4 regions of the Massilia sp. 01N417 genome follow, and region 1 is predicted to be linked to each of the others. Evidence: predicted binding sites of a transcription regulator. Region 1 holds the regulator's gene; each other region holds the start of a gene.
The links. The regulator sigma-54, encoded in region 1, starts transcription at its own class of promoters, with help from an activator protein. The targets are predictions, from matches to a motif close to TGGCANGNAANCTGCTTT.

Region 1 (7,407 bases):
CCTGCTGCGCGAACGGCGCGGCGAAGGCGCGGATCGCATCGGCCAGCTGCGCGCCCGGCGTCCGGTCGATCAGCGCGTGCAGGGCCGCCAGTTCGGCGCCCGGCACGAACACGTCGGCCAGGCCGACATACAGCGCATCGGCGGCGCCGATGGTCAGCCCCGTCAGCCCCAGATACATGCCGAGCGCGCCCGGCGCATGCGACAGGAAGTGGCTGCCGCCGACGTCCGGGAACAGGCCGATGTTCACCTCGGGCATGGCCATCTTCGTGCGTTCGGTCACGATGCGCAGGCCGGTCTCCGGCCCGCCCTGGGCGATGCCCATGCCGCCGCCCATGACCACGCCGTCCATCAGCGAGATGTAGGGCTTCGGATAGAAGTGGATCAGGTGGTTGAGTGCGTATTCTTCGGTAAAGAAGTCTTCCAGCAGTGCACTGCCTCCCGTGGGCGTGGCGTGCCCGGCCTGGTGGAAGAAGCGGATGTCGCCGCCTGCGCACAAGGCTTTCTCGCTGCTGCTCTTGATGACGACGGCGTCGACGGCCGCATCGTCGCGCCAGGCCAGCAGGGTCTCCGTCAGTGCACGCACCATTTCCAGCGACAGCGAATTCAGGGCCTTGGGACGGTCGAGGGTAATGATGCCGGTGCCGTTGGCAACGCGGGTCTGCACGTGTTCGCTCATCATGTTGTTTTATTTATTGAAATGGAAAACGGCATTGTAGCGCGGCCCGGAAAACGAAAAGGGCGCCAGATGCGCCCTTCGTTACTTGTGCTGCGCCAGCGGAATGGTCACGCTGTAGCGGCAGCTTCTCCTCCATCGTTGGGTATGCGCTTGAGCGGTGTACTACTGTGATCCTGCAGCATCTGCTTGTACTTCTGCACCTGCCGGTCGAGTCGGTCCATCAGCATGTCGATCGCGGCGTACAAGTCGTGCGCGGCACTGGCGACGTGAACGATCTTGCCGGCGACGCGCAAGTTGATCTCGGCCTTCTGGCGTTTTTCTTTCTCGGTGAGATTGTCAATGCAGAGGATGACGTGGGAGTCGATCACTTGATCGAAATGGCGGGTGATGCGTTCGAGCTTGTTCTGTACGTATTCACGGATTGCCGGGGTTACATCGAGATGATGTCCGCTGATAGTGAGATTCATACACACTCCTTTGATGATGCGCTGCCTGTCGTACGCGCATACCACGCACCAGGGCAGCGTTGTTGCAAGAAGCTTGCTGCAAGAGCTTGCTGAAAGAGCTTGCTACAGAGATTTACGGAGGCTGACGGGAGGGATCTTCAGCGCCTCGCGGTATTTCGCTACCGTGCGGCGTGCGATAACCATTCCCTGTTCCCCTAGCATCTCCGCGATCTTGCTGTCGGATAAAGGGTTCTTGGGGTCTTCTGCTCCTGTGAGTTGTACGATAAGAGCCCGGATCGCGGTCGAGGAGGCTTCTCCTCCTGCCTCGGTCGCGACGTGACTCCCGAAAAAGTACTTCAACTCGAACATGCCGTGCGGCGTCAGCATGTATTTCTGAGTTGTGACACGAGAAATTGTGCTCTCGTGTAGACCTAGTGTATCAGCTATCTCACGTAAAACAAGGGGCCGCATGGCAACGGCGCCATGGGAGAAAAAGTTCCGCTGGCGCTCCACGATTGCTTGAGCTACCCGAAGGATAGTATCGAAGCGCTGGCGCATGTTTTTGATGAGCCACTTTGCTTCCTGCAACTGCGCCGCCAGCTGGGATTCCGATTTCCCCTGCTTCATCAAGGTGGCGTACAGGCTGTTCACGCGCAGGCGCGGCATCACCTCGGGATTCAGCTGCACGCTCCAGCCATCCTTCGCGCGGCGCACGATCACGTCCGGCACCACGAAGTCGGAGACGTCGGAAGCAAAGGCCGCGCCCGGATGCGGATTGCAGTGGCGAATCACGGCCTGGGCTTCGCGCAGGTCTTCGTCGTCGCAGTCGAGGGCCTTCTTGAGCTTGTTGAATTCGCGCTGCGCGAACCAGGTCAGGTAGCGTTCGACGATGGTCAGTGCCATGCGCCGCGTGACCAGCGGCACGCCAGGCATGCGGCGGATCTGCAGCGCCAGGCATTCGGCGGCGCTGCGCGCGCCCACGCCGGGCGGGTCCATGCTCTGCACCAGCGCCAGCGCGGTGCGCAGTTCCTCGAATTCCACTTCGAGTTCGGCCGGCAGGCGCGCATGCAGCTCGTCCAGGGTTTCCTCGAGATAGCCGTTGTCGTCGAGGGTGTCGACGACGATCTCGACCAGCGCGCAATCGCGCGGCGACATGCAGGTCAGGCGCACCTGTTCCATCAGGTATTCGCGCAGCGAGACCGGGCTGGCTTCCAGCTGCGGGCGGCCGTCTTCTTCCTCGCCGCCGCTGCCGGAGCGGCCCGGCTCGCCCCAATCCATGTCGTGCTCGGCGCCGCCGGCATCGCCGTTGTCGCTGTCGCTGCCGCCGCCTTCGGCTTCGGCGCCGCCGTTGCCCTCCTCGCCCTGGCTGGACGAGGGCGGCGAGTCGGGCGTGGTGGACGTCGACGAACCGTTGTTGATCGCGCCGTCGGCCAGCAGGCGTACCGAACGGTCGAGCGGATCGTCGAGGCGTTCGAGCAGCGGGTTGTCGCTGAGGACCTGTTCAATCTCCTGGTGCAGCTCGAGAGTGGACAGCTGCAGCAGCCGGATCGACTGCTGGAGTTGCGGTGTCAGCGCAAGGTGCTGTGATGTCTTGAGTTGCAGCGTCTGTTTCATGACTACATCCGGAAATGTTCACCCAGGTAGACGCGGCGGACGGATTCGTTGGCGATGATATCGTCGGGACGGCCGGAAGCCAGTACCGCACCCTGGTTGATGATGTAGGCGCGGTCGCAGATGCCGAGCGTCTCGCGCACGTTGTGGTCGGTGATCAGGACGCCGATGCCGCGCTCCTTCAGGAAGCGCACGATGCGCTGGATCTCGATCACCGCGATCGGATCGACGCCGGCAAACGGTTCGTCCAGCAGCACGAAGCGCGGGTCGGTGGCGAGGGCGCGCGCGATTTCCACGCGGCGCCGTTCACCGCCCGACAGCGACAGCGCCGGGTTCTCGCGCAGCTTCTCGATCTGCAGCTCGGCCAGCAGCTCGTTGAGGCGTTCCTCGATGCGGTTCTTGCTCAGCGGCTTGCCGTTCTCGCGCTGCAGTTCGAGCACGGCGCGGATGTTCTCCTCCACCGTCAGCTTGCGGAACACCGAGGCTTCCTGCGGCAGGTAGGACAGGCCCAGCATGGCGCGCCGGTGGATCGGCAGGCTCGTGATGTCGGTGCCGTTGATGACGATGGCGCCGGCGTCGGCCGGCACCAGGCCCACGATCATGTAGAACGAGGTCGTCTTGCCGGCGCCGTTCGGGCCGAGCAGGCCGACCACCTCGCCGCAGGCGACCTGCAGCGAAACGTCGCGCACCACCAGGCGCTTGCCGTAGCTTTTCTGCAGCCCCTTGGCCACCAGGGTGCTGCCGCCGCTCGTGTTGGCGGCGGCGTCTGCGTGTACATCCATCATTGCTTTCCTGCTTCCGGTTGCGCGGCCGACGCAGTGCGGCGCGGATAAAAAGTAAAACTGGCGCGGGCCTTGCCGGGCCTGTCGACGCCGCTCGGGTCGTTCAGGTTCAGCAGGACTTCCTTGCGCGCATCGTAGGCGATGAATTCGCCGCCCATTTCACGCGTCACCTCGCGGCCTTCCAGCTGCCGGATGACGGCGTTCGAACTGAGCTTGACGACCTCGGTGCGCTCGTCGTATTCGATGCGCTCGGCCTGGCCTTCGTCCCACTGCTCGGGGCCGCCGTCGCGCTTCTGGCGGAACGACGCCGGCTTGCCGGGCGCCGCGACCAGGACGATGGTCCTGAAACCGTCCGGCGCCTCCTTGATCTCGGCACGTTCGGCCTTCAGCAGCATGCTGCCGCGGGTGGCGGTCACGCCGCCGGTCAGGACCACGGTCTGCGTGACCTGGTCCAGGGTCGCGTTGCCGCCGACGACCTTCAGCGGCTTGAGCGCATCCGCCCGCTCCGCCTGCGCCAGCGGTGCCAGCAACAGCGCAGCAGCGGCAAGGACGGCCTTCATTTACTGCTTCCCTGCCGGCGCCGCCGGCGTGCTTGCGGGCGCCGCCGCCGGCGCGGTGCGGCGCGGCGCGATGATGATGGTACCGCGTCCGCCGCCCGGCTTGCTTTCGCCGCTGGTGTCGTTGAACACGTTGGCCTGCTCGGTGCGGTTGTCGTAGGAGATGAACGGGCCGTTCACCTCGCTCGTCATGCGCTTGCCTTCGAGCTGCTTGACGACCGCGTTCGAGAACAGCTTGACCAGCTCGGTGCGCTCGTCGTATTCGATGCGCTGGGCCTGGCCTTCGACCCACAGGTCGGGGCCGCCGTCACGCTTCTGGCGGAAGGTCGCGGGCTGGCCCGGCGCGGCCGTCAGGGTCACCGCCATATAGCCTTCCGGCGATTCCGTGAGCACGGCCTTGTCGGCCTTGATGATCATGGTGCCACGCGTCAGCACGACGTTGCCGGTGAAGGTGCGGGTCTGGGTGACCTCGTCGATGTGCGCGTTGTTGAAATCGATCTTGGCCTGCTTGAGAGAATCCGCGCGCTCGGCCGAGGCAGTCAGGCTTGCCAGCGACAGCGCGGCGACAGCGAGTATTTTTTTCATTGTTTTCCTTTCGGCGGAAAGATGAGTTCTCCGCGGCCGCCCAGCGTGACCTGCTGTGTGGCGTTGTTGGCGACCATGCCGACGCCGGTGACCGAGGCCGCGCCGAGCGTCATCTGGATCGGCTTGTCGGTCTTCGAGATTTCCTCGTCCGGCAGCACGGTCAGCGCCTCGGTACGGATGCGCATCGGCTTCGACGTGGCGCCGCCGGGACGCGAGATGTCGACATTGCCGGCCAGGTCGATCTGGTTCTGGTCCTGGTTGACGTTGGCGGTGTTGGCCGTCATCGTCATGTGCGGACGGTCGGCGCTCATGGCCTGCACGACCGGCTTGTCGATCACCGAGGTATTGTTGGCCGGGCGGTGGGTCAGGCGCTCGCCCGAGATCACGTAGCGCGGCTGGCCGGTTTCCGACATCCGCACGAAGCTGAAGTTGTCGATGATGTAGTCCGGATCGTCGCCCACGTCGACGCGGTGCGCGTCGCCTTCGCCGCGCATCACCTGCACCAGCCAGAAGCTGCCGAAGGCGAAGAACAAGGCCGCCAGCATCAATGCCAGCAGACGCCAGCGGTGCGCGGTGCGCTTGTTGACGTAGGTGGTGGTCGCCATGGCTTGCGAGGGATTATCCAAAGTACGGTGCCAATGCCTGTTCGTAGGTTCCCTGGGCGCGCATCACCATGTCGCAGACTTCGCGCACGGCGCCGCGTCCGCCCGCATTCTTCGTCACGTAGTGGGCGCGGTACTGCACTTCCGGATGGCCGCTCGGCACCGTGACGGCAAAGCCGACACGGGTGAACAGCGGCAGGTCGATCACGTCGTCGCCGATGTAGCCGCACTGCTCGGCCGTCACGCCGGTCTTTTCCAGCAGTTCGGCAAAGGCCAGGCGCTTGTCGTGCTGGCCCTGGAACACGTGGGTGATCCCGAGGTCGGCGGCGCGCTTCACCACGATCGGCGAATTGCGCGCGCTGATGATCGCGGTCTGCACGCCGGTGCGGTTCAGCAGCTGGATGCCGAGGCCGTCCAGCACGAAGAAGGTCTTGGTGATCTCGCCGTTGGCGTCATAGGTCAGGCTGCCGTCGGTGAGGACACCGTCGACGTCGAAGATCATGACCTTCACGCGCGCGGCACGCTGCAGATGTTCCAGCTGGGTCACCATCAGATCACCTTGGCGCGGGTCAGGTCGTGGATGTGGAGGGCACCGACCAGCACGTCGTCGGCGTCGGTCACCAGCATCTGGTTGATGCGGAATTCCTCCATCACGGCAACGGCGTCGACCGCCAGCTGCTCGGGATGGATGCGGCGCGGATTCGCGTGCATGACGTCCTGGATCGTCAGCCGGCTGAAGTCGTGGGTCTTCTCGAACAGGCGGCGCAGGTCGCCGTCGGTGAACACGCCGACCGGGCGGCCGGCGTCGTCGACGACGGCGGTCATGCCCATCCCCTTTTGCGAGATTTCCAGCAGGGCCTCGGTCAACGGGGCATCCGGTTTGACTTTCGGCACCGCGTCGCCGCTGCGCATCACGTCGCGCACGTGGGTCAGCAGCTTGCGGCCGAGGGCGCCGCCCGGGTGCGACAGGGCGAAGTCTTCCGACTTGAAGCCGCGCAGCTCCAGCAGCGCGACGGCGAGGGCATCGCCCAGCGCCAGGGTGACGGTGGTGGAGGCGGTCGGCGCCAGGTTCAGCGGGCAGGCTTCCTTGTCGACCGAGACGTCGAGGTGGACGTCGGCCACCTGGGCCAGGCGCGAGCCCGGCTTGCCGGTCATGGCGATCACGGGCACGCCCATGCGTTTGACGGCCGGAATCACGACCGCCAGCTCGGCGCTTTCGCCGGAATACGAGATCGCGACCAGCACGTCGTGCGGCGTGACCATGCCGAGGTCGCCGTGGGCGGCTTCGGCCGGGTGCAGGAACAGGGCCGGGGTGCCGGTCGAGGCCAGGGTCGCGGCGATCTTGCGGCCGATGTGCCCCGACTTGCCGATGCCCGAGACGACCACGCGGCCCTTGCAGGCCAGCATCAGGGCCACGGCACGCGGCAGGCTGTCGTCCTGGCCGAGGCGCGCGGTCAGCTTGCGCAGCGCTTCGCCTTCGATGTCCAGGGTCTCGCGGGCCAGCTCCAGAGCGCGCTTTGCCTGGACCTCGTCAAAACTTGTCAGCATTATTTTTTCATCGGTTACACTCATGGTGGAAGTATATCCGAATTGAGAAAGCAAAAAACTTGCCAGTCGTAACAGAGCGCACATATTTAGGGATCGTAACCACACCCCAGCATGACATCAGGCCTTGAATTAACTTTGCTCCTGCTGGGCAGCGCCGTTCTCGGCGTGGTCGCGTTCCGGATGCTCCATCTTCCCCCGATGCTGGGTTACCTGGCCGTCGGCGTCCTGATCGGCCCCCACGCCCTGCACCTGGCCGAAAACGGCCCCAGCACCCATGCCCTGGCCGAATTCGGCGTGGTGTTCCTGATGTTCTCGATCGGCCTCGAATTCTCGCTGGCCCAGCTCAAGGCGATGCGGCGCATCGTGCTCGGGCTCGGGCTGGCCCAGGTCTCGCTGACCATCCTGATCACGGTGCTGGCCTCGCTGCTGGCCCCGCGCCTGCCGGCGCCGTTCAATACCGGCTGGCAGGCCGCGCTGGCGCTCGGCGGGGCGCTGGCGATGTCTTCCACCGCGATCGTCTCCAAGCTGCTGACCGAACGCCTCGAGCTCGAGAGCGAGCATGGGCGGCGCATCATCGGGATCCTGCTGTTCCAGGACCTG
Region 2 (7,407 bases), on a different contig from region 1:
GCCTCCGGCGTGCTGGGCCTGGACATGTACGCCATGCGCGAGCCGCTCGCCAAGGCGGGCCTGAAATACATCGACTGACATGGAAAAAACGATTTATCTGCTGTGCGGCCTGCTGTGCGACGCCGCCGTCTGGGAAGCCCAGGCCGCGGCCCTGCGGCCGGACTACGATGTCCGCACGATCAGCTTCGAGGGCCTGGATTCGATGCAGGCCATGGCGAGCAAGGTGCTGGCGAATGCGCCCGAGCGCTTTGCCCTGGCCGGCCACTCGATGGGTGGCAGGGTGGCGCTGGAAATCGTCCGGCGCGCGCCGCAGCGCGTCGAGAGGCTGGCCCTGCTGGATACCGGCTTCGAGGCGGCCGCGCCCGGCGAACGGGAAAGGCGGATGGTCCTGGTGAACCAGGCGCTGACGGAAGGTATCGCCTCGATCGCGGCGACCTGGGGATTGCCGATGCTGGCCCCCGCCAACCGTGACGATCCACAGCTGGTAAAGGCGGTGGTCGACATGGTGGGACGGATGTCGGCCGAGATCTACGCGGGCCAGACCCGCGCCCTCCTAGGCCGCCCGGATGCCACCGATGTGTTGACCGGCATCGCCTGCCCGACGATGGTGATCTGCGGGATGGAAGACGGCTGGAGCCCGCCCGAACGCCATGAGCGCATGGCCGGGTTGATCCCGGGCGCCGCGCTGCGCCTGATCGACCGCAGCGGCCATATGGCGATGATGGAAGAACCCGAAGCGGTCCTGCGCGCCTTGCGCGAATGGCTGGACATGAAGTCGAATTGAATCAGGGAGTCGAGAGAACATGGCGAAGATTATTGGCGGTATCGGGACCTCGCACGTCCCCACCATCGGACTGGCATACGACAAGAAGCGGCAGAACGACCCGGCCTGGGCGCCGCTGTTCGAGAACTACAAGCCGGTCGCGAAATGGCTGGAAGAGCAGAAGCCGGACGTGCTGCTGTTCTTCTACAACGACCACGCGAACAGCTTCTTCTTCGATTGCTATCCGACCTTCGCGGTCGGCGTCTCGCCGAACTTCGAGATGGCCGACGAGGGCGCGGGCAAGCGCCCCCTGCCCGACATCGAGGGCCATCCGAAGCTGGCCATCCACGTCATGGAATCCCTGGTCAACGACGAATTCGACATGGCCATGTTCCAGGACCGTCCGCTCGACCATGGCTGCAATTCGCCGCTGGGCCTGATGTGGCCGCACGAGCCCAGCTGGCCGGGCGCCATCGTGCCGATTGCGATCAATGTCCTGCAATACCCGCTGCCCACCGCCGCGCGCTGCTACAAGCTGGGCAAGGCGGTGCGGCGCGCCATCGAATCCTATCCGGAAGACCTGAAGGTCGCGGTGGTCGGCACCGGCGGCCTGTCGCACCAGATCCATGGCGAGCGTACCGGTTTCAACAACATCGAATGGGACGAGGAATTCCTGCGCCTGATCGTCGAGGAACCGGAAAAGCTGGCGAAGATGCGCCACGCGGAACTGGTGGAACTCGGCGGCGCCGAAAGCGCCGAGGTGATCATGTGGCTGGCCATGCGCGGTGCCCTGAACGACAACATCCGCTGCATCCACCAGAGCCACTACCTGGCCACCACCACGAACATGGCGGTCGCCCTCTACGAACAGGGCGGCGACGAACACGCCCCCGCCGCGCCGGTGTACGGCAATCCGCAGACCGCCGGCCTGGAGGATCTCGAAGGCACCTATCCCTTCGACCTGAACGCCAGCATCCACGCCGCGCGCCTGAACCGCTTCTTCTGGCGCCATCGCGAACCGGCCTTCCGCGAACTGGTCGCGCGCGACCTCGACGCCGCCTTCGACGAGCTGCAACTGAACGAAGAAGAGCGCGGCCTGGTGAGCGGCCAGGACTGGCTCGGGCTGGTGAAGTATGGCGTCAGCTTCTTTGTGCTGGAAAAATTCGCCCGCGTGGTCAGGATGTCCAACCTGGCGGTCTACGCCAGGATGCGCGGCGAGAGCCTCGAAGACTTCCTGAAGACCCGGCGCGTGCCGGAATCGGCTTGAGGGCATGACGATGTCCACCAGCGACCACGCCGCCATAGAAAGGGCCTGTGCCCGCCTGATCTCGGAATACGCCTACCTGAACGACCAGCGGCGTTACGAAGAACTCGCGGCCTTGTTCACGCCGGACGCCCTGCTCTTCCGGCCCTCGGCGCCGGACCAGGCCATCGCCGGCACTGATGCCATCCTCGCCGCCTTCCGCAAGCGGCCGCTTGACGTCATGACCTTCCACGTCTGCACCGACATCATCGTCACTGTCGACGATGCCGAATCGGCGCGCGGGCAATCGCGGATCCTGCTGTTGTCCGCCAGGCGTCCCGCCGAGGGCGGCCCCAGGCCAGCCGCCGCCGACACGCCGGTGCCCGGCGTCTTTTACGACAGGTTCAGGCTGACCGACAGCGGCTGGAAGTTTGCCGAGCGCCGCGGGTCGTTCTGGATTTGATTCGTGACGAAATTACTGGCGCAGAAAATGGCTCTGCGCCAGTCGTACAGCCATTCATGCAATTAGCTGGATTTACGACGCCGGGTCGAAGCGAGTCCCGCGAAAGCCAGACCGAACAAGGCAAGAGTAGCGGGTTCCGGAACATCGGTATTGGGGCCGCCTGGATTGTTTTCGGAGCGGCCAAAACGTAAATCATCGAACGCGACGATATCATTCGCGGCATTGAAAGTTACGCTTGCAATCAGGTTGCCGTAGTCGATAAACCCGACGAAAGCCCCTCCCCCACCCGTTGCGGACGGTACGTTAATCGTCTGGGTGACTGACGAGCCATCGACATAGACGATAGTTTGTTGCTGCACTGCCTCCGTCTGCAGGCCGGTAATGTAAAAACCGAAAGCATCGACCGGATTAACGAAGCTGAACGTCACCGAACCGCCAACCAGGCTCCGGAAGTATTGTCCGCCGGCCGTCGTGTTAAACCCGCATAAGGCACCGCATCCCGAGTTGTTGGTCGTGACGCCGCCGGTGATGGTCAGGTTGGCCGGCAAGGCCGATTCAAAATCAACCGTATTGAGATTTCCAGCCACCGAAAGAAAAGCTGCGGCTGCCGCAGTTGAGTTGACCATTTGCGCAAGCGAGGACACGCTATTGTCACCGCCAAGGTAGGTAACAGGTGCGGCTTGCGCTGCAAGGGAAGCGCCCGACAGAATTGCGACAACGGCGAATTTGGATGCAATAGACATGAAATCTCCTTCATTTGTGATTGAAATGTTGCGCTCACAATTGAGCATTTTTCATGCCACCATAAGTTTTTTCAGATCTTTCAATAACTTGCGGTTATTTTCCTCAATTTTATTTTTGGTATTGTAAAAAACACTGACAGAAACTGGTTCATGCAAGGCGGATTATTAATTCGGAATCGATCGTAAATGCCTGCGCCGGAATTCGATAAGCGATTTGCATGAAATGCCAGCCGCTCGCGGGTTATCGCGACAGGTCGATAAAAATCAGCGGTAAGCGGTCGTTCAGCGATGTGGCACATCGCCCTCTTATCGGCAGTTTGAAAACTCATTGGACGCGTGCGCCTGCGCGATTGAACCGTTTTGACATCGCGTTTGCCATGGATCGCTTGGCCGCCTGTTCAATGCAGGACAGGCGAAAAGTGCCTCAGCCGGCCAGTTCGGCCGCCACCAAGCGGTCCATGTCGGAGGCTGCCATCGGCGGGCTGAGCAGATAGCCCTGGCCGCAGTCGAAGCCGAGATTCTTGACGGCGGCCAGCTGGTCCGCCGTTTCGATGCCGTCGGCGCAGACCGTGATCTTGACGTCGCGCGCGACCCCGACCAGGGCCGACAGCATGGCCGAGGCATTGTCGTGGCGCGACAGCCGGCGCACCAGTTCCTGGCCCGGCTTGACGATGTCGAGCGGGAATTTCTGCAGCGAGGACAGGGCCGCCAGCTCGGCGCCGAAATCGTCCAGTCCCAGCCTCACGCCGCGCTTGCGCACCTCCTGCAGCGCCTGGGCCGAGAATTTCGGATCCAGCAGCACGCTCTCGCGCATCTCCAGGCGCAGCAGCGAGGGCGGCAGGCCGGTGTCGTCGAGCACCCGGTTCAAGATCGCCGGAAAGCGCGGATGGCGCATCTGCTTCGAGGACACGTTCAAGGTCAGCGGCACCACGAGCCCCTCGCGCACCCAGCGGGCCTGGGCCGAGCAGGCGGTGCGCAGCGCCCATTCGCCGACCGGCAGCATCAGGTTGGCGTTTTCCACTTCCTGGATGAAGTCGGAGGCGGTCAGCAGGCCGCGCTCCGGATGCAGCCAGCGGATCAGGGCCTCGATGCCGACGATGCGCCCGCTTTCGAGGTCGTATTGCGGCTGGTAGTGCAGGCAGAGTTCTTCCTCGCGCAGCGCGCGCTCCAGCTCGCGCTCGAAGCGCTTGGCTTCCTGGGCCGCCTTGCCCAGCGATTCGCGGTACACCTGGTAGTTCAGGCGCCCCTGGTTCTTGGCTTCGTAGAGGGCCAGGTCGGCCAGCTTCACCAGCTGGCCCGGCTCGTGCGCGTCGTTCGGATACACGGCGATGCCGATGCTGGTGCCGCTGTAGACTTCCTGGCCGTCCAGCAGGTAAGGCAGGCTCAGCTCGACCACGATCTTGTCGGCCAGTACTTCGGCGGCGCCCGCCTCCGCCAGGTGGGTCTGGACGATCACGAACTCGTCGCCGCCGAGGCGGGCGGCAAGGTCGGTTTCGCGGATGTGGGTGCGCAGGCGCCGCGCGACTTCCTTCAGCAGCAGGTCGCCGGCGTGGTGGCCGAGGGTGTCGTTGATCGACTTGAAGCGGTCCAGGTCGAGCATGTGCACGGCGACCAGGTGGCCGTCGCGCTGGGCGTACTTGAGCGCATCCTTCAGGCGCTCGTTGAAGCTGGCGCGGTTGGCCAGGCCGGTCAGGGTGTCGTGGCTGGCCAGGTGGTAGGAATACTCGACCGCGCCGCGCAAGGCTTCCTCGGCCTTCTTGCGCCCCGTGACGTCCTCGACGATCTCGAGCACGCGCGGACCGTCGCCGCTGCTGCGCAGCGAGCAGGTGACGTTGACCCAGAATTGCGAGCGGTCCTTGCGCAGGTAGCGCTGCTCCGCCACCGTCACGGCCTGCTGGCCGGTCAGCAGCTTGTGGAAATTGTGGATCGAGGTTTCCTGGTCGGCCGGATGGGTGATGTCCTGGTTCGACAGGGTTTCCAGCTCGTCCATGGTATAGCCCAGCATCGCCAGCATGGTCGTGTTGGCGGCCACGAAGCGGCCGTCCGGCGCGCACTCGGCGATGCCGAGCGGCGCATGCTCGAAGGTCGTGCGGAAGCGCTCCTCGCTGCGGCGCAGCGCTTCCTCGGCGTGCATGGCGTCGGTGATGTCGAAGAACAGCACGATGCCGTACAGCGGCTGGCCGGCATCGTCGCGGAACATTTTCGCGGTCAGGCGGATCCAGCGCGTGCTGCCGTCCTTGCGCAGCAGGCGGCGGTCGCGCTGGATCTCGATGGCGCCGGACAGCAACTGTTCGGTGAACTGGCGGCTGCGCTCGCGCTCCTCGGGCGGGGCCAGCTCGAGATTGTCGCGGCCGACCAGTTCTTCCTGCGTGTAGCCGGCGATCGCCGCGAAGGCACGATTCACATAGATCCACTTACCGTCGAGGTCGATGTGGCCGATGCCGATCGGCGCATGATCGTAGAGCATGCGGAAGCGCTGCTCGCTTTCGCGCAATAGCGCTTCCGCATTCTTGCTGTCGCTGACGTCGTGGACGTTCATGCTGGTGACCGGCCGGCCGTCGCCGTCCGTGAATACCCTGGCGGCGACCCGCGCCTCGAAGCGCTCGCCGCTGCGGCGCGCGAAGGCCAGCTCGGACGTGCCCTTGCCGGCCGCGGCACGCTGCGCCAGCGCGGCCACCAGGTCGGGGTCCTTGTTGTCGAGCAGGTCGCCGATATTGCGCGCCAGCAATTCATCCTGCGTATAGCCAAACAGCTGGCATGCGGCGACGTTGGCGGACAGGATCCGGCCATCCAGTCCGGTCAGGAACAGGGCGTCGTTGCAATGCTCGAAGGCCGCGCGATAGCGGGCTTCGCTTGCCTGGCCGTCGAGATTCCCGTCGTTGTCGGATTGAGCGTTTTTCTCTGGCATATCGAAGCCCGGTTCGAACATGCGCACAAATGTGTGCGAGCTCAGGATGGCTCATCCTGCCATGACAAAGATGACAACACAAGACGCGCACTGCTGGTATATGCAAGCTCGGCACCTTTGGTTACGCGGATGGGGTAGGATAATAAAAATCGACAACACCGGAGCGGTTTCGACATGCGAAAAATGTACTTCTCGTTGACGACCAGCTGTTCGACGTTGCCCTGACCCGGCAAGCCCTGGAAGACTGCAGTATCGAGCACGACATCGTCTTGCCGAGTTCAAGCACAAGCTGAAGACTGCGCTCGGCCGCCACCGCTTCTGCTGAAGGCCGGGCGGCATCCTGCCTCGTCGAGGGCTCAGCGCAGTACCGGCAGCTCGATATAGCTCGCCGCATCCGGCGCGTGATGGACGGCGTTGTCGGCGACCACGCCCTCCTTCTCGCTCTCGTTCGGCCCGCCGGTGTTGAGGTTACGGACGAATTTCGGGAAATTCGACGAGGTGACTTCGACCCGGATGCGGTGGCCCACGCCGAACTGGATCGCGGTCGCGATCGGCGTCGGGTGAATGGTCACCACCTCGCCCGGGGTCAGGGGGGCGGGCTTGTCGTAGCCGTTGCGGTAGCGGGCGCGGAAGATGGTGTCGCCGACGATCCAGGCGGTGCCGTCGGGCGCGACGTCGACCAGCTTGAGCGCGAAGTCGGTGTCCTTCGCATTCGACGAGACCTTCAGCACGGCATCCACGAAACCGGCCACGTCGACCGCCCTGGTGAGCGGCTCGCTGCTGTAGACCAATACGTCGTTGCGCGCCTCGATCGGGCGCTGGTCGAAGGCGCCCGGCACCACCACGCCGCCGTTGCAGCAGTCGCCGCCGCCGATGGTCTGCACCGGGTTCATGGGGTCGTAACGGTAGCGGTCCGGCGCCTCGCCCGCCGGCGGTGCCTCGCCGAGCAGGCGGCCGTCGCCGTACAGGCTGTTCGCATGCCCTGTCGAACGCAGGTAGAGGCGCATCGGCTTGGCGTTCTCCGGCGGCCACTGGGCCGCGCTCTGCCAGCGGTTGGCGCCCATCATGTAGTAGCGCACGCGCGGCGTCGTTTGCGCGAAGGCCTTCTGGTCGCCCTTCAGCCAGCGGTCGAACCAGCCGTAGACGGCGCCGTCGACGTCGAAGCTGGTGTCGCCCATGGCGCGTTCGCCGACCACGGTATCGGGACCGAGCCGCGCGTACTGGCAATGCGGCACCGGCGCCACCACCGCGTACTGGTTGGCGCTCGCCTCCTTGTCGGTGTTGGCC
Region 3 (7,407 bases), on a different contig from region 1:
ACAAGGTGCGCGTGAAGGTGACGCCGGAAGGCGCCAGGCTGATCGCCAAGCACAAGCTGGCGATCCGTCCCGGCATGCCGGTGTCGCTGTTCGTCAAGACCGGTGAACGTACGATGATGAACTACCTGCTCAAGCCGGTATTCGATCGTGCCAGCTCGGCGCTGAGCGAGGAGTAAGCGTGGCGCGACCAGTCAATATGAGCGGCGTGCGCCGCACGGCTGCCGCGCTCGCCGCGGCAATATCGGCCCTGCTGGCCGCCGGCCAGGCCAATGCGATCACGCTGCAGCAGGCCTACGAGGCGGCCCTGAAGAACGACCCGACGTACAAGATGAGCTTCTACGAGAAGGAGTCGGCCAAGGAAAACCGCGTGATCGGCCGTTCCTACCTGCTGCCGCAGGTGTCGGCGAGTTTTTCGGCCAGCCGCAACATCACCGACGTCAACACTTGGCAGCCCGGCTATACGAATATCTTCGGCCAATCGGTTCCGGCAACCTGGACGCCGACGCAGCCGCGCTACATCAGCCGCACCAGCGCGGTACAGCTGCGCCAGCCGATCCTGAACCTGGACGGCGTGGCGCGTTACCGCCAGGGCAAGGTGCAGGCGAAGCAGGGCGAAGCCGCCTACGAGGCGGCCGGCGACGACGTCGCGGTGCGCGTGGCCAGCGCCTACATGGACGCCTTGTTTGCCGAGGACCAGTTGGCGCTGTCCAGGGTGTCGCGCGACATGTACAAGGAGCAGATGCACGTCAATAATCGCCTGTTCGAGAAGGGCGAGGGCACCAAGACCGACATGCTGGAAACCCAGGCCCGGCTCGATATCGCCGAAGCCCAGGTGACCGAGGCCGAAGACAATGTGGTCGCCGCGCGCGAAACCTTGATCGGCATCATTGGCGTGGACCCGGGCCAACTGGACAAGCTGCGCGACGGTTTCAATCCGGCCGCGCTGCCGACCGCCGGCTACGAGGACTGGGCCAGAATCGCACGCGAGCACAACCATGAGTTGGCGGCTGCGCGCCTGGCGATCGAGTCAGCGCGCCTGGAAATCGGCAAGCAGAAGGCCGGGCATTATCCGCGCGTCGACCTCACTGCCGTCTACGACAAGAGCGATGCCGCATCGATCAACACCTACAACCAGAAAACGGTCGACCGCGCGATCGGCCTGCAGGTGAGTCTCCCGATCTACCAGGGCGGGGCGATCAGCGCCAGCGCGCGCCAGGCCGCCGACGCCTATGGACGCGCCCAGTCGGATTACGACGCGCGCACCAGCAAAGTCATGGTCGAGTTGCGCAAAGCCCACAGCATCGTGCTGTCCAGCGTGCGCAAGATCGAAGCACTGGAAAAGGCGGTTGCCTCCGGCAAGGAGCTGATGAAGGCGACGGAGCAGAGCATCAAGGGGGGTGTCCGCATCAACCTCGACCTGCTCAATGCCCAGCAACAGCTGTACACCAGCCAGCGCGACCTGGCCCAGGCCCGCTATTCCTACCTGATCGGCCTGCTGCGCCTGCGCGCCGCGGCCGGTACGCTGGATGCGTCCAGCGTGCGCGAGGTGGCGGCTTACTTCCACTGATCCTGCGCCATTCCTGATAAAAGACCCCGCTGCGCGAGCACCGGGGTCTTTTTTTGCGCAGACCGGTTGGGTTAGATATTTAACACTTCAGCCTATGCGAAGTGGATTTCTAGGAAAAAATCTTTTTCTTTCAAGAACTTACGAAGTATGCAGCACGGTTGAGTGCGCCTCCAAAAAAACGGATACGGTATATTTTTTACACTTATCTAAAAGGAGGCCATGATGGCGACTACGACCGAAACAGAAGTCCAGAAACTTTATGTTGCTTATTTCAGCCGTCCGGCGGACGTTGCCGGCCTGGCTTATTGGACCAATATCCTCGCGAATAATCCAACCGGCTATCAGCTGATTTCGGCAAGTTTTGCCGCTTCGGCGGAGTACAAGGCAAATTATGCGGGCATGGACAGCCACGCCACCGTCAATGCGGTCTACCAGCATCTGTTCGGACGCCCTGCGGAAACTGCCGGTGCCGACTACTGGGCCAATCTGCTGGACAAGCATGCGATCACCATCGATAACGTCGTGACCCAGATCGCCGGCGGGGCCCAGGGCAATGACAGTGTCGCCTATAACGGGAAGGTGGCGACCGCCACCGTCTTCACGGCACACCTGGACCAGCCCGCCGAACAGCAGGCGTATTCGACCCCGGCCGGCCTCAAGATGGCATCGGATTACCTTGCCGCCATCCATGACCTCGGATCGGGCGCGGCTGCCGTCGACCCGGGCAATATCGACATCACCATCGAGAACATGGTCAAGGCCGCGACCGGCCTGGCAGACCATCCGGTGGGCCTGGTGGGCGTTGCCGATCCCGCACATCCGCTGTTCGGCTGAAGGACGAGTCGCCCAAGAGATGAAATTTTATTGCACGCAAGCCGCGTGAATGAAATAAAAAATCACCGCCGGACATACCGGCGGTGTGTCATTCTGGAGCCTTAAACCTGTGCCTGGCCCTGCGCTTGCGGGTCCTGGGCCTGGCGGCCGAAGCAATGCGGGCAGGAAACGCCCACCACGTACTCGGGCGCCAGTTGCTGGCGTGGCGTCACCACGGCGCGGCAGGCGAAGCACTGCACGGTTTCGGTCGGCTCCAGCTTTGGATTGAGCGCCGTGCGGTAATCGAAGACGAAGCAGTCGCCCTTGTAGTGATCGCCGCCGACTTCCTCGAAGTACTTCAGGATCCCGCCGTCGAGCTGGTAGACACGCTCGTAGCCGATGTTCTGCATGTGGATTGCGGCCTTTTCGCAACGGATGCCGCCAGTGCAGAAAGTCACCACGGTCTTGCCCTGCAGCTCATCCTTGTGTTTGGCGACGACGTCCGGGAATTCGCTGAACTTCTCGATACGGTAGTCGAGCGTGTTTTCGAAGGTGCCGACGTCCACTTCGAAGGCGTTGCGGGTTTCCATCATCACCACCGGCACGCCGTCGTCGTCATGTCCCTGGTCGAGCCAGCGCTTGAGCGTCTTCGGCTCCACCGACGGGGCGCGGCCCAGTTCCGGCTTGATGAGGGGCATGCGCATCGTGATGATTTCCTTCTTGATGCGTACCAGCATGCGGCGGTGCGACTGGTCCGCCGACAGGCTTTCCTTCCATTCCAGGTCGGCCAGGCGGGCATCGCTGCGCACCCAGGCCAGGTACTGGTCGATGTGCTCGCGCGGACCGGAGACGAACATATTGATGCCTTCCGGCGTCAGCAGCACGGTGCCTTTCAAGCCGAGCTCATTGCACAGCGCCTGGTATTGCTGGCGCATCTCTTCGAGGTTGTCGAGGGTGACGAATTTATAGGCGGCGATATTGACGTGCATGTTCATTGGGGGAGCAAATACAGGAAGACAGCCAGCAATTATAAGACAGTGCCGCCGTGAGGTCAGCCGGGATGTGGATAAGGTGTAGTTTCGCGGTAGTTCGCATTAAAATGCTATTTTTTGCGCAACCTCAGCCGGCCCTATGAACTCGCTCAATCTGCAGTACAACCCGCGCATCGATCAATTGCGCTGGCTGGCCGCGACCATTGTCTTCCTGTTTCATTTCCAGCTCGAGTACCGGGGCCTCGGCGGCCCGGCGCTGGCAACGCCGTGGGCCGGCCTGATCACGGAAGGGCATACCGGGGTCGGCTTGTTCTTCACCCTGTCGGGCTTCCTGTTCATGCAGATCGCCCTGCACCAGCGCGCGATCGTCTACGGCGATTTCGTGCGCAACCGCGTGCTGCGCATCTTTCCCTTATTCCTGACCATCTTCCTGGTCGCCACCTCGATCGGGCGCGACAATTTCCAGCCCCAGGATCTGCTTTATCTATTCGCGACCAATCTCGGCCACGCGCCGACCTCGGGTACGCCGATCACGGGCGCGGCCTGGACCATTTCGCTGGAATTCCTGTTTTATATGGTGTTCCCCTTCCTGGCGCGCTTTGCCATGGAACGCGGTCCGGGCTATCTGCTCAATCTGCTGTTGTTGATGTTCTTTTTTAAACTCAGCGCTTATACCGTCAACGAAAACAGCACACTGATGTATTTCTGTACCTTCGTCGGCCGTTTCGACCAGTTCCTGATCGGCATGCTGGCCGCCATGCTGTACCAGCAGCCGCGGATCCGCGGACGCCTGCACGCTTTTTCGCCCTGGCTGCTGCTGATTTCCTTTGCGCTGGTGGTCTGCGACACCGCCGCGCTGCACCGTTACGCACCCTTCGGCGCGACGCCGAAATCGGTGTTCTGGATCTTCTGGTCGATGATCGAGAGCATCGGTTGGGCGGTATTCATCCTGTCCTGGGTATCCTTCCAGCCACGCCTTCCGGCACCCATCGAACGCGTGCTTTGCCATGGCGGCAAGGTCAGCTTTTCCTTCTACCTCTTGCACATGGCTTTGCTGCACTTGCTGGCCACCCAGGTCGGCATGGTGAGGCTGGTCGGCAACGGCTGGATCGATGCAGCCATCATGATATTGATCACCTATGTCGCTACCTGGCTGCTGGCAACCCTGAGCTATAACACGATCGAAGAACCCTTCCTGCGCATGCGTCGCCGTTATGGCATGCAGCAGCCGGCGCCGGTGCCACAAGCTAGCTGAGCGGATGGCCACGCCACATTTTATTAGGCGACGAATCAACAAATTCCTGAATTGCCGCCCAGTGCCGGGCTGGCAAGTGCTCTTCGCGGCTATGTATGTGGCCCTTAGGCTTGTCATTTCTTCCGCTGATGCGTATGCCAGATTTTGTTTCTTAAAAAATAATTCAAGTTAGCGTTTTAGTTTGTTTTACTGTCGAAAAACTTTACAGTGAACAAATTCTTTTTCGGTGGGGAATCTTCAAATGATTGAAAGATAAGTAAATTTTCTTCCAGGCACATTTTTTGCTTAATGGAAATCTATCTTATTAATTCAATTACTACACATGTTCAAACTTTCCGCCATCGCCGCAGGACTCATTTTCGCTACCGCTTCGGCCAGTGCCACCACAATGCTTGTCGACGGCTCAACCACTTATAAGGTCAACAGCGCAAGCGACAAGGTGACCTCATTTTCCCTGCCAGCAGCGCAAACGTCGGGTGTGATCCTGGACTTCAATTTTTCCTTCACTGGCGCCCTGCAGAACAATGACTACTTTGCTTTGTGGTTCGGTAACTCGACCGGCCCCAGCTTTGGCCTGAAGGCCAATTGCGGTGGCGATGTAGCGGGTTGCACCAATGATATCTACCTGCGTATGAGCGGGACCGGCGGCACCTTTTTGCAGAACAGTAACGTATCGCCGAACACCGACTATCACCTGATGGGCTACCTGTACAAGACCGGTAATAGCAAGACCTACAATGCTTTCGACCTCTGGTTGAATCCGAGCGATGAGGAAATGATCACCCTGACTGGTGCCGATGCTCACATTACCGGAGCCACCGGTCTGTCCTCCTTAACCACCGTCGGCTTCCGTACGGTCAATATCGACAATGGTGTCGTCCTCACCGCGCGCGACATCAATGCCCGCGCACTGCCGGAACCCGGCTCGCTGGCGCTGATGGGCTTGGGCATGGCCGGCCTCGGTTTACTGCGCCGCCGCAAGCAGGCCTGAGGTCTTTTCAATTGGTCAAGAGCCGGCCCGCAAGGCCGGCTTTTTAGTGTGCGCGATTGCTACGCTGACATTCCAAAAGGCAAGTCAGCTATCCCGTCACTCGTCAGGGCGCGGTAAAATGATGGGATGACTGCCCCGACCTTTACCCACCTGCGCATACACTCCGAATACTCGATCGTCGACGGCCTGGTCCGCATCGACGACCTGGTGGCTGCGGCCGTGAAGGACCAGCAGCCGGCGCTGGCGGTGACCGACCTGGCCAACGCCTTCGCCTTGGTCCGCTTCTACAAGGCCGCGCGCGGCAAGGGTCTCAAGCCCATCGTCGGGGTCGACGCCTGGATCACCAATGACGAGAACCGCGACAAGCCGTTCCGCCTGCTGATCCTCTGCAAGAACAAGACCGGCTACCTGCAGCTGTGCGAGTTGCTGTCCAAGGCCTGGCTCACCAACCAGTACAAGGGCAGGGCGGAAATCCGCGTCGAGTGGCTGGAAGCGCTGGCAACGTCCGTATCGACCCTGGAGCCGGAGGTGCCGCAGTCGAACGCCCTGATCGTGTTGTCGGGCGGCCCCTTCGGCGACGTCGCCCAGGCCATCGACAACGGCGACATCGAGAAGGCCGAAGCCGCAGCGACGCGCTGGGCGCGCATCTTCCCCGGCCATTTCTACGTCGAGATCCAGCGCGCCGGCCAGCCCAACCAGGAGCAGCAGGTGCGCCATTCGGTGGCGCTGGCCAACCGCCTCGGGCTGCCGGTGGTGGCGACCCACCCGGTGCAGTTCATCAAGAAGGAAGAATTCATCGCCCACGAAGCGCGCGTCTGTATCGCGGAGGGCGAGATGCTGGCCAACGCCAAGCGCGTGCGCCGCTTCAACGAGAACATGTGCTTCAAGTCCCAGGACGAGATGGCCGAGCTGTTCAAGGACTTGCCGGGCGCGCTCGCCAATTCGGTCGAAATCGCCAAGCGCTGCAACGTGACGCTCACGCTGGGCAAGCCGCAGTTGCCGAACTTCCCGACCCCGGGCATGACCATCGACGAGTTCCTGGTCGCCGAAACGAAGAAGGGCCTGGAAGAGCGCTTGATCCAGTTGTTCCCGGATCCGGAACAGCGCGAAAAGGAACGCCCGCGCTACGAGGCGCGCCTGGAGTTCGAGAACAACACCATCATCAAGATGAAGTTCCCGGGCTACTTCCTGATCGTGGCGGAGTTCATCCAGTGGGGCAAGAACAACGGCGTGCCGATCGGCCCGGGCCGCGGCTCCGGTGCGGGTTCGCTGGTGGCGTACGCGCTGAAGATCACCGACCTCGATCCGCTGAAATACAACCTGCTGTTCGAGCGCTTCCTGAACCCGGAACGCGTCTCGATGCCCGACTTCGACATCGACTTTTGCCAGGAAAAGCGAGAGCTGGTGATCCAGCACGTGAAGGACCTGTACGGCCGCGACGCGGTCTCGCAGATCGCCACCTTCGGTACCATGGCGGCGAAGGGCGCGATCCGCGACGTCGGCCGTGTGATGGACTTCGGCTATACCTTCTGCGACGGTATCTCGAAGCTGATTCCGTTCAAGCCCGGCAAGCCGGTCTCGATCGCCGAAGCGATCGAGGAGGAGCCGCTGCTCAAGGAGCGCCTCGAGAACGAGGAAGAGGTGAAGCAGCTGCTGGATCTTGCCCAGCAGGTCGAGGGCATCACCCGTAACATCGGCATGCACGCCGGCGGCGTGCTGATCGCCCCCGGCAAGCTGACCGACTTCTGCCCGCTGTACACCCAGGGCGGCGACGCCGGCGTGGTCTCGC
Region 4 (7,407 bases), on a different contig from region 1:
CCGGCCTGGACCGGCGCCGAGGCGCCGAGCCCGCGGTAGGCCATGGCCGCGTCCTGGCCCTGGTCCGGGCGCACCAGCAGGGCCGCCAGCACGGCGATCAGGCAGCATTGCAGGGCCACCGCGCCGCGCAGCCAGCTGCGGTCGTTGGCGGCGATGCGCGCACGCCAGCGCGCCAGGATGCCGGGCATGGGCGCGGTCTGCGGCCGGTCGAGGCGCTGCTGCATGCGGGCCCAGGCGCGGTCGGGGTCGCAGCCGGGTGCCGGCCCCGACCCGGGGCCCGGCCCGGCGGCGCGCATTGCCTGCAGCAGCGCGAGCTCGTCGCGGCAGCAGGCGCAGCTGCGCAGGTGGGCGCGCAGCCGCTCTTCCTCGCCGGCGTCCAGGGTAGCGTTGGCCATCCAGGGCAGGGCTTCTTGCGCCGCCTTGTGCTCGGCCGAAAAGGTCTTGTCGAGGCTCATGTCCTGCCCTCCAGTTGCCGCCCCAGCTGCAGGGCAAGGCGGCGGCGCGCATGGAACAGCCGGGTCTTGATGGTGTTGACGGGGCATTCCATGATGTCTGCGATCTCCGCGTAACTCATGTCGTGATAGAAGGTCAGCTGGAAGGCGGCGCGCTGCTCCAGCGGCAGGGCGGCGAGCGCGGCGTCCAGCGCATGGCCGAGGCGCTGCTGCTCGAAGCGCCATTCGGGCTGCTCGTCTTCCGCGCCTTCCCAGCTGTCCGGGAAGGCGTCCAGCGGTTCGTCGAGTCCGTGCAGCGCCTTGCAGGCCTTGCGGTAGGCGATCGCGAACACCCAGGTCGACGGCTTGCAGCTGCCGTCGAAGGTCGCCGCCCGCTGCCACACGACCAGCATGGTGTCGTCGACGATCTCCTCGATCGTGGCCGCGTTGCGCGTCATGCGGTGCAGGAAGCGCGTCAGCCGCGGAAAGTAGCTGCGGTACAGGATTTCGAAGGCATGCCGGTCCCCGGCCGCGATCCGGCCAACCAGGTCCGCCTCGCCATCGGACCGCTCATTCGCTTGCTGGTCCACGCACTCGGTCTCCGCTGTTTTCCGTGAATACCCGGACGCCGCGCAAAGGTTCAATCGCATTGTTACACGGAAGGGCGCAGCCTGCGCCGGCCCGCACTTGCGTGCGCGGGCGAACGGATGACGCTGCCGTTTGCCCGCATCATGCAGGCATGGAATCCAAGGACTCAGACAAGCCGTCGCCCGAGGCCTCGGCCTGGCTCTCGAAGCTGGGCCCGGGGCTGATCACCGGCGCGGCGGACGACGACCCGAGCGGCATCGCGACCTACTCCCAGGCCGGGGCCCAGTTCGGCTTCAACCTGCTGTGGACCCTGCTGCTCACCTATCCGCTGATGGTGGCGATCCAGGTGATCAGCGCCCACATCGGCCGGGTCACCGGCCGCGGTCTGGCCACCAACCTGCAGCGTTTCGCGCCGCGCCAGCTGGTCTGGCTGATCGTCGGCCTGCTGCTGATCGCGAACGTCATCAACATCGCGGCGGACATCTCGGCGATGGGCGACGCGATGGCCCTGGTCGCTCCCGGCAAACCCCATTACTACGCGGTCGGCTTCGGCGTGCTGTCGATCCTGCTGCAGGTCTTCATTCCCTACCAGCGCTACGTCAACCTGCTGAAGTGGCTGACCCTGGTGCTGCTGGCCTATGTCGCCACCGTGTTCGTGGTGCGGGTGCCCTGGGGCGAAGTGCTGAATGCCACGCTGCTGCCGCGCATCGAGTGGCACAAGGAATACCTGACCACCATCGTCGCCGTGTTCGGCACCACCATCAGTCCCTACCTGTTCTTCTGGCAGGCCTCGCAGGAAGTCGAGGAGCTGCGCGCGGATGCCGATGCGCAGCCGCTGCGGCGCGCGCCGGAACAGGTGGAAGCGCAGTTCCGCCGGATCCGCTTCGACACCCTGGTCGGCATGGCGGTGTCGAACCTGGTCGCCTTCTTCATCATGCTGACCACCGCCACCACCCTGCACGCGCACGGCACGCTCGACCTGCAGACCTCGGCCCAGGCGGCGACGGCATTGAAGCCGGTCGCCGGCGAGCTGGCCTTCCTGCTGTTCGCGCTGGGTATCGTCGGCACCGGCCTGCTGGCGATTCCGGTGCTGGCCGGTTCGGCCGCCTATGCGATGGCCGGCACCTTCCACTGGAAGAGCAGCCTGGACTCCAAGTTCTCGGCGGCGCGCAAGTTCTACGCCATCATCATCGTCTCGACCCTGGCCGGCATCGGCATCAACTTCGCGCCGGTCGACCCGATCAAGGCGCTCTACTGGAGCGCGGTGCTGAACGGCGTGATCGCGGTGCCGGTCATGGTGATCATGATGGCGGTGGCCTCGAGCACGAAGATCATGGGCGAGCTGAAGATCTCGGGCCGGCTGCGCGCGCTCGGCTGGATCTGTACCGGCGTGATGGCCGTCGCCGTGCTGGCGATGTTCGTCACCGAATTCACAGGCTGATCACTGGAAGGTGGTTTCGCGCTCCGCCGTGGCGCTGATGCGGTGGATCGACAGGTCGGCGCCGTCGAATTCCTGTTCGGGATCCAGGCGCAGGCCCACCGTCTTCTTCAGCAGGCCGTACACGATCCAGCTGCCCAGCCCGGAAATGACGATGCCGAGCACAGTGCCGACCAGTTGCGACCAGATCGAGACGCCGCCCAGCCCACCCAGCGCGTGGCTGCCGAAGATGCCGGCCGCGATGCCGCCCCAGGCGCCGCACAGGCCGTGCAGCGGCCACACGCCGAGCACGTCGTCGATCTTCCAGCGGTTCTGCGCCAGCGTGAACAGCGAGACGAACATCGCGCCGGCGACCGCGCCGGTGGCCAGGGCGCCGAGCGGGTGCATCAGGTCCGAACCGGCGCACACCGCCACCAGGCCGGCCAGCGGCCCGTTGTAGACGAAGCCGGGGTCGTTGCGGCCCATGACGAAGGCGGTCAGGGTGCCGCCCGTCAGCGCCATCAGGGAATTCACCGCCACCAGGCCGTTCATCTTGTCGAGGGTCTGGGCGCTCATCACGTTGAAGCCGAACCAGCCCACCGTCAGGATCCAGGCGCCCAGCGCCAGGAAGGGGATGTTCGAGGGCGGGTGGGCGGCGATGCGCCCGTCCTTGGCATAGCGGCCGCGGCGCGCGCCCAGCAGCAGCACCGCCGGCAGCGCGGCCCAGCCGCCCACCGCATGTACCACCACCGAACCGGCGAAGTCGTGGAAGGGCGCGCCGAACACGCTGTGCAGCCAGTCCTGGATGCCGAAGCGGTTGTTCCAGGCGATGCCTTCGAAGAGGGGATAGACCAGGCCGACCAGCACGGCGGTGGCGGCCATCTGCGGGTGGAACTTGGCGCGTTCGGCGATGCCGCCCGAGATGATGGCAGGGATCGCGGCGGCGAAGGTCAGCAGGAAGAAGAACTTGACGAGTTCATAGCCGTTCTTCGCCACCAGGGTATCGGTACTGCCGAAAAAGTGCATGCCGTAGGCGATGCCGTAGCCGACGAAGAAGTAGGCGATGGTCGAGACGGCGAAGTCGATCAGGATCTTGACCAGGGCGTTGACCTGGTTCTTGCGGCGCACCGTTCCCAGTTCGAGAAAGGCAAAGCCGGCGTGCATCGCCAGGATCATGATCCCGCCGAGCAGGATGAAGAGCGCGTCGGCCCCGGTTTTGTAGGCATCCATGCAAAATTCCCAAAAAAGTGCGTTAGCACTTCTTGATAGCAATAAGCGTTCCAATTTGGTGAAGGAACAAGCTAAGGATGCACCGGCCGCGGGCGGAAGTCACGCAGCGCCCCGTTCGCGTGCGCGTGCACTGCCGAGGTGCAGGCGTGCGCCAAAAAGGGACGGCTCAGCCCTTGATCAGGGCCTGTGCCGCCGCCGTCACCAGGTCGCGCAGCCACTTGTGCTCGGGCGACTGGTGCACCCGCTGGTGCCAGAGTTGATAGAAGCGCATCGGCGGGAACTTGATCGGCACCGTGAAGTTCTTCAGCGGCAGGGTCTTTTCGTAGAAGCGGATGAACTGGCGGCCGGTGGTCAGCACCAGGTCGGTTTGCGTCAGCATGTAGGGAATCAGGCCGAAGTAGGGCGACTCGACGGCCACCTTGCGCTGCATGCCCTGGCGTTCCAGGAAGGCGTCGATGACGCCGTGATAACCCGGCAGCATCGGCGAGGGCGCCACGTGCGGCAGGCTGAGGTAGTCCTCGAGCGTCATCGCGTCGCCGGCCGTGCGGCGCGCGTAGGCGCTGTCGGCGCGCATGGTGCAGATGATCGGGTCTTCGAACAGCTTCGAGATGTGCAGGTGGGGCGGCGGCTCGTCCCAGTTGGCGATCACGAGGTCGATCTCGCCGTCCGACAGCATGCGCAGGTAGTCGGTGCCCGGCCCCAGGTGGTGGATGGCGACCTTGCTGTTGGGCGCGCCGCGGCGGATCGCGGCCACCACGCCCGGCAGGAACTGGGTGTCCAGGTAATCCGGCGCGGCGATGTGAAAGGTGCGCGCCGCCTGCTCGGGGACGAAGGGCGACTTCTTGATGAACAGGTTCTCGGTCTCGTCGAGGATGCGCTTGGCCGGTTCCAGTAGGCTCTCGCCATGCTGGGTCGGCACCATGCCGCGCGCGCCGCGCACCAGCAGCGGATCGCCGGTCAGCTCGCGGAGCTTGCGCAGCGAGGCCGAGATCGACGGCTGGGGCTGGTTCAGCTTGAGGGCCACGCGCGATACGTTCTTTTCCACCAGCAGCAGGTAGAGGATGCGGATCAGGTGCAGGTCGAGGTGCTGGGGCAGGCTGCTCATCGGAAGTGTATATGCGTGTGCTTATGTCGAATATACGGTATTTTTCATGTTGAATAAATGGAAACCGGCGTATCTTCTCGTAATCACACGTGCAAAGGATGTGCATGGACTACCTGCTTCCGTATGGCCTTGAATGGATGAACCTGCTGGTGCGCTGGCTGCACGTCATCACCGGCATCGCCTGGATCGGCGCCTCCTTCTACTTCGTCTGGCTCGACAACTCCCTGCGGCCGCCGGCGCCCGGCGGCGAACTGGAGAAGAAGGGCGTGGCCGGCGAGCTGTGGGCCGTGCACGGCGGCGGCTTCTACAATCCCCAGAAATACCTGGTCGCGCCCGCCGAGCTGCCCAAGGAACTGCACTGGTTCAAGTGGGAAGCCTATTCGACCTGGCTATCGGGCTTTGCCCTTTTGATCATCGTCTACTGGTTCAATGCCCAGGCCATGATGGTCGACCGCACGGTTGCCGACCTGTCGAGCTGGCAGGCGATCGGCCTCGGTCTCGGCAGCCTGGTGGTGGGCTGGATCGTCTACGACCTGCTGTGCCGCTCGAAGCTGGGCAAGCACGACCTGGCCTTCGGCGCCGTGATGTTCGTCTTCCTGAGCGCCGCCGCCTGGGCCTTGACCCACTGGCTGAGCGGGCGCGCGGCCTATATCCACGTCGGCGCGATGATCGGCACCATCATGGTCGCCAACGTGGCGATGGTCATCATTCCGGGCCAGCGCAAGATGGTGGATGCGATGATCGCCGGCCAGAAGCCCGACCCGGTCTACGGCATCCGCGGCAAGCAGCGCAGCGTCCACAACAACTACTTCACCTTGCCGGTGCTGTTCATCATGATCAGCAACCACTTCGCCATGACGTACCGCCACGAGCATGCCTGGGCGGTGCTGGCCGCGATCATGCTGGCCGGCGTCTTCATCCGCCACTTCTTCAACCTGCGCCACAAGGGCCGGGTCGAGTGGAAGTACCCGGCCGTGGGCGTGCTGCTGCTGCTGGCGGTGGCCGTGGCGATCGCCCCGAAACCGCCGGCCGCGGCCCCGGCTACGGCGGCAGCAGCCGATGCCGGCGCGCAGTTCGCGGCGGTGCAGGGCATCCTGCAGCAGCGCTGCGTGTCCTGCCATGCGGCCCATCCGACGCAGCCGGGCTTCGCCACCGCGCCGGCCGGCGTGATGCTGGACGACCCGCACGGCATCACCCAGAACGCCCAGCGCATCTACCAGCAGGCCGTGCAGCTGAAGGCCATGCCGCTGGCGAACATGACGAATATGACGGACGCCGAGCGGGCCCAGGTTGCGGCATGGTTCGAGGGCGGCGCCAGGACGCACTGAAGAATGTTGCTGTAGTTACAAAGCGAGGATTTTTCTTGCCCCCTTGCTTGCTATCCTCCTGATTTTTCAATTGCACTAAAGAAAGATCGGCCATGAATACTGTCCTCGTTTTGCCATTGGTGGTGGCGCTAGCCATGCTCTTGGGGCTGGTGCTGCGCCAAGGGAAAAAACGCGGGCATGACCCAGCCTACAAAAGCCGCGCCATCATGACGGAAAACGAAATGGAGTTCTTCGGCAGGCTGGTCGCGGCCCTGCCCGAGCATTACATCTTTCCTCAGGTAGGAATGACGGCCTTGCTCGAATCCGCCGCCACCAATCGCGGGCACGCGCACAGCGACCGTCTGCGCATCGCGCAACAGCGGATCGATTACGTCGTCTGCAACCGGCGCTGCGAAGTCGTCGCGGTGGTGGAACTGGACGACAAGACCCATTCGAGCGGGAAGGACCAGGTGCGCGACGGCCGCCTGGCGCAGGGCGGCTTCAGGACGGTTCGCTTCGAGTCGCGCCAGAGGCCTTCGCCGGGCGTGATTCGGGCCGCGGTTCTGCCGGCTGTCGTTGCCGAACTTGCTGCGATTGGCTGAGCTGGCGTTGTACCGCTTCTAGTCTTTTTGCTGTTGAACTGGGTGGACTGCCTTGCGAGGCACGATGGCGAATTGAGGCGCCCCGCTGAAGTCTGGCTTGACGCTGCGCTGGCTGAACAAGGCCCACGCCCGGCCAGCGTCTTCGTTACCGGCGTCGACGGCGTAGGCAAGGGCCGCTTGCATGATTGCCGGGTTGCCGATGGGACTAGATGCGTAGCCCGTCATTTCACCGGGCTTGAGCTTGAGCGCTTGTGCCATCTCGGCGCTCGCGCAGGGCAAAGCTGCCGCTTCCGGGCGCCGGCTCGCCTTGAAGGATTGCGCCATGGTTTTATAAAATGGAGCGTTTCCGGCGTCGCGTACGATCATCTGGTACAGCGCACCCTCGATCCAGCAGGTACCCGGCGCGGTCATGCGTCCGATTGCAAACCGCACCTTCCACTTCAATAATCGATCGGCCTCGGAAAATCCGAGTTCGGCGAGGTGGCCCACTGCCGATGTGAAGAAGTCATCCTGCCATGGGGCGAGGCCAGTATAGTTCTTGTAAACGATTGCGGAGCCGTTGCTGATGAACCCCATCGGGTTGGCATCCGGATTGTTCGTATAGGTTGTATTGTACCAAGTCAGATTACTGTCCAGAATGCGGCGGAAATGGTCTTTCAGCGGATCGGTGTCGGGCACGATATAAGCTGCTTCTCCGAGGGTGCGCAAGCCCCAGGCCTGGGCACGC

Region 2: the regulator sigma-54 is predicted to act here: its motif matches at 3,254-3,271, upstream of AC1DOQ_RS15280 (PEP-CTERM sorting domain-containing protein).
Region 3: the regulator sigma-54 is predicted to act here: its motif matches at 4,898-4,915, upstream of AC1DOQ_RS20960 (PEP-CTERM sorting domain-containing protein).
Region 4: the regulator sigma-54 is predicted to act here: its motif matches at 3,702-3,719, upstream of AC1DOQ_RS01390 (ammonium transporter).

The regions. Positions count from the first base shown of each region.
Region 1 is NZ_JBFTRS010000003.1:220,624-228,030, forward strand. It holds gene AC1DOQ_RS04775 (enoyl-CoA hydratase/isomerase family protein) at 1-676, opposite strand, end outside; gene hpf (ribosome hibernation-promoting factor, HPF/YfiA family) at 784-1,143, opposite strand; gene AC1DOQ_RS04785 (RNA polymerase factor sigma-54) at 1,246-2,736, opposite strand; gene lptB (LPS export ABC transporter ATP-binding protein) at 2,739-3,515, opposite strand; gene lptA (lipopolysaccharide transport periplasmic protein LptA) at 3,515-4,075, opposite strand; gene lptA (lipopolysaccharide transport periplasmic protein LptA) at 4,076-4,657, opposite strand; gene lptC (LPS export ABC transporter periplasmic protein LptC) at 4,654-5,262, opposite strand; gene AC1DOQ_RS04810 (KdsC family phosphatase) at 5,276-5,809, opposite strand; gene AC1DOQ_RS04815 (KpsF/GutQ family sugar-phosphate isomerase) at 5,809-6,831, opposite strand; gene AC1DOQ_RS04820 (monovalent cation:proton antiporter family protein) at 6,919-7,407, shown strand, end outside.
Region 2 is NZ_JBFTRS010000013.1:94,724-102,130, reverse strand. It holds gene ligK (4-carboxy-4-hydroxy-2-oxoadipate aldolase/oxaloacetate decarboxylase) at 1-78, shown strand, start outside; gene AC1DOQ_RS15295 (alpha/beta fold hydrolase) at 80-784, shown strand; gene AC1DOQ_RS15290 (gallate dioxygenase) at 804-2,030, shown strand; gene AC1DOQ_RS15285 (nuclear transport factor 2 family protein) at 2,035-2,469, shown strand; gene AC1DOQ_RS15280 (PEP-CTERM sorting domain-containing protein) at 2,532-3,212, opposite strand; gene AC1DOQ_RS15275 (sensor domain-containing protein) at 3,637-6,120, opposite strand; gene AC1DOQ_RS15270 (CocE/NonD family hydrolase) at 6,477-7,407, opposite strand, start outside.
Region 3 is NZ_JBFTRS010000021.1:99,896-107,302, forward strand. It holds gene AC1DOQ_RS20935 (HlyD family type I secretion periplasmic adaptor subunit) at 1-176, shown strand, start outside; gene AC1DOQ_RS20940 (TolC family outer membrane protein) at 179-1,567, shown strand; gene AC1DOQ_RS20945 (DUF4214 domain-containing protein) at 1,790-2,401, shown strand; gene AC1DOQ_RS20950 (sulfurtransferase) at 2,503-3,375, opposite strand; gene AC1DOQ_RS20955 (acyltransferase family protein) at 3,512-4,627, shown strand; gene AC1DOQ_RS20960 (PEP-CTERM sorting domain-containing protein) at 4,950-5,618, shown strand; gene dnaE (DNA polymerase III subunit alpha) at 5,745-7,407, shown strand, end outside.
Region 4 is NZ_JBFTRS010000001.1:301,094-308,500, forward strand. It holds gene AC1DOQ_RS01375 (zf-HC2 domain-containing protein) at 1-455, opposite strand, end outside; gene AC1DOQ_RS01380 (RNA polymerase sigma factor) at 452-1,021, opposite strand; gene AC1DOQ_RS01385 (NRAMP family divalent metal transporter) at 1,171-2,460, shown strand; gene AC1DOQ_RS01390 (ammonium transporter) at 2,461-3,666, opposite strand; gene AC1DOQ_RS01395 (LysR substrate-binding domain-containing protein) at 3,833-4,771, opposite strand; gene AC1DOQ_RS01400 (urate hydroxylase PuuD) at 4,876-6,099, shown strand; gene AC1DOQ_RS01405 (DUF2726 domain-containing protein) at 6,192-6,680, shown strand; gene AC1DOQ_RS01410 (RIFT barrel domain-containing protein) at 6,699-7,407, opposite strand, start outside.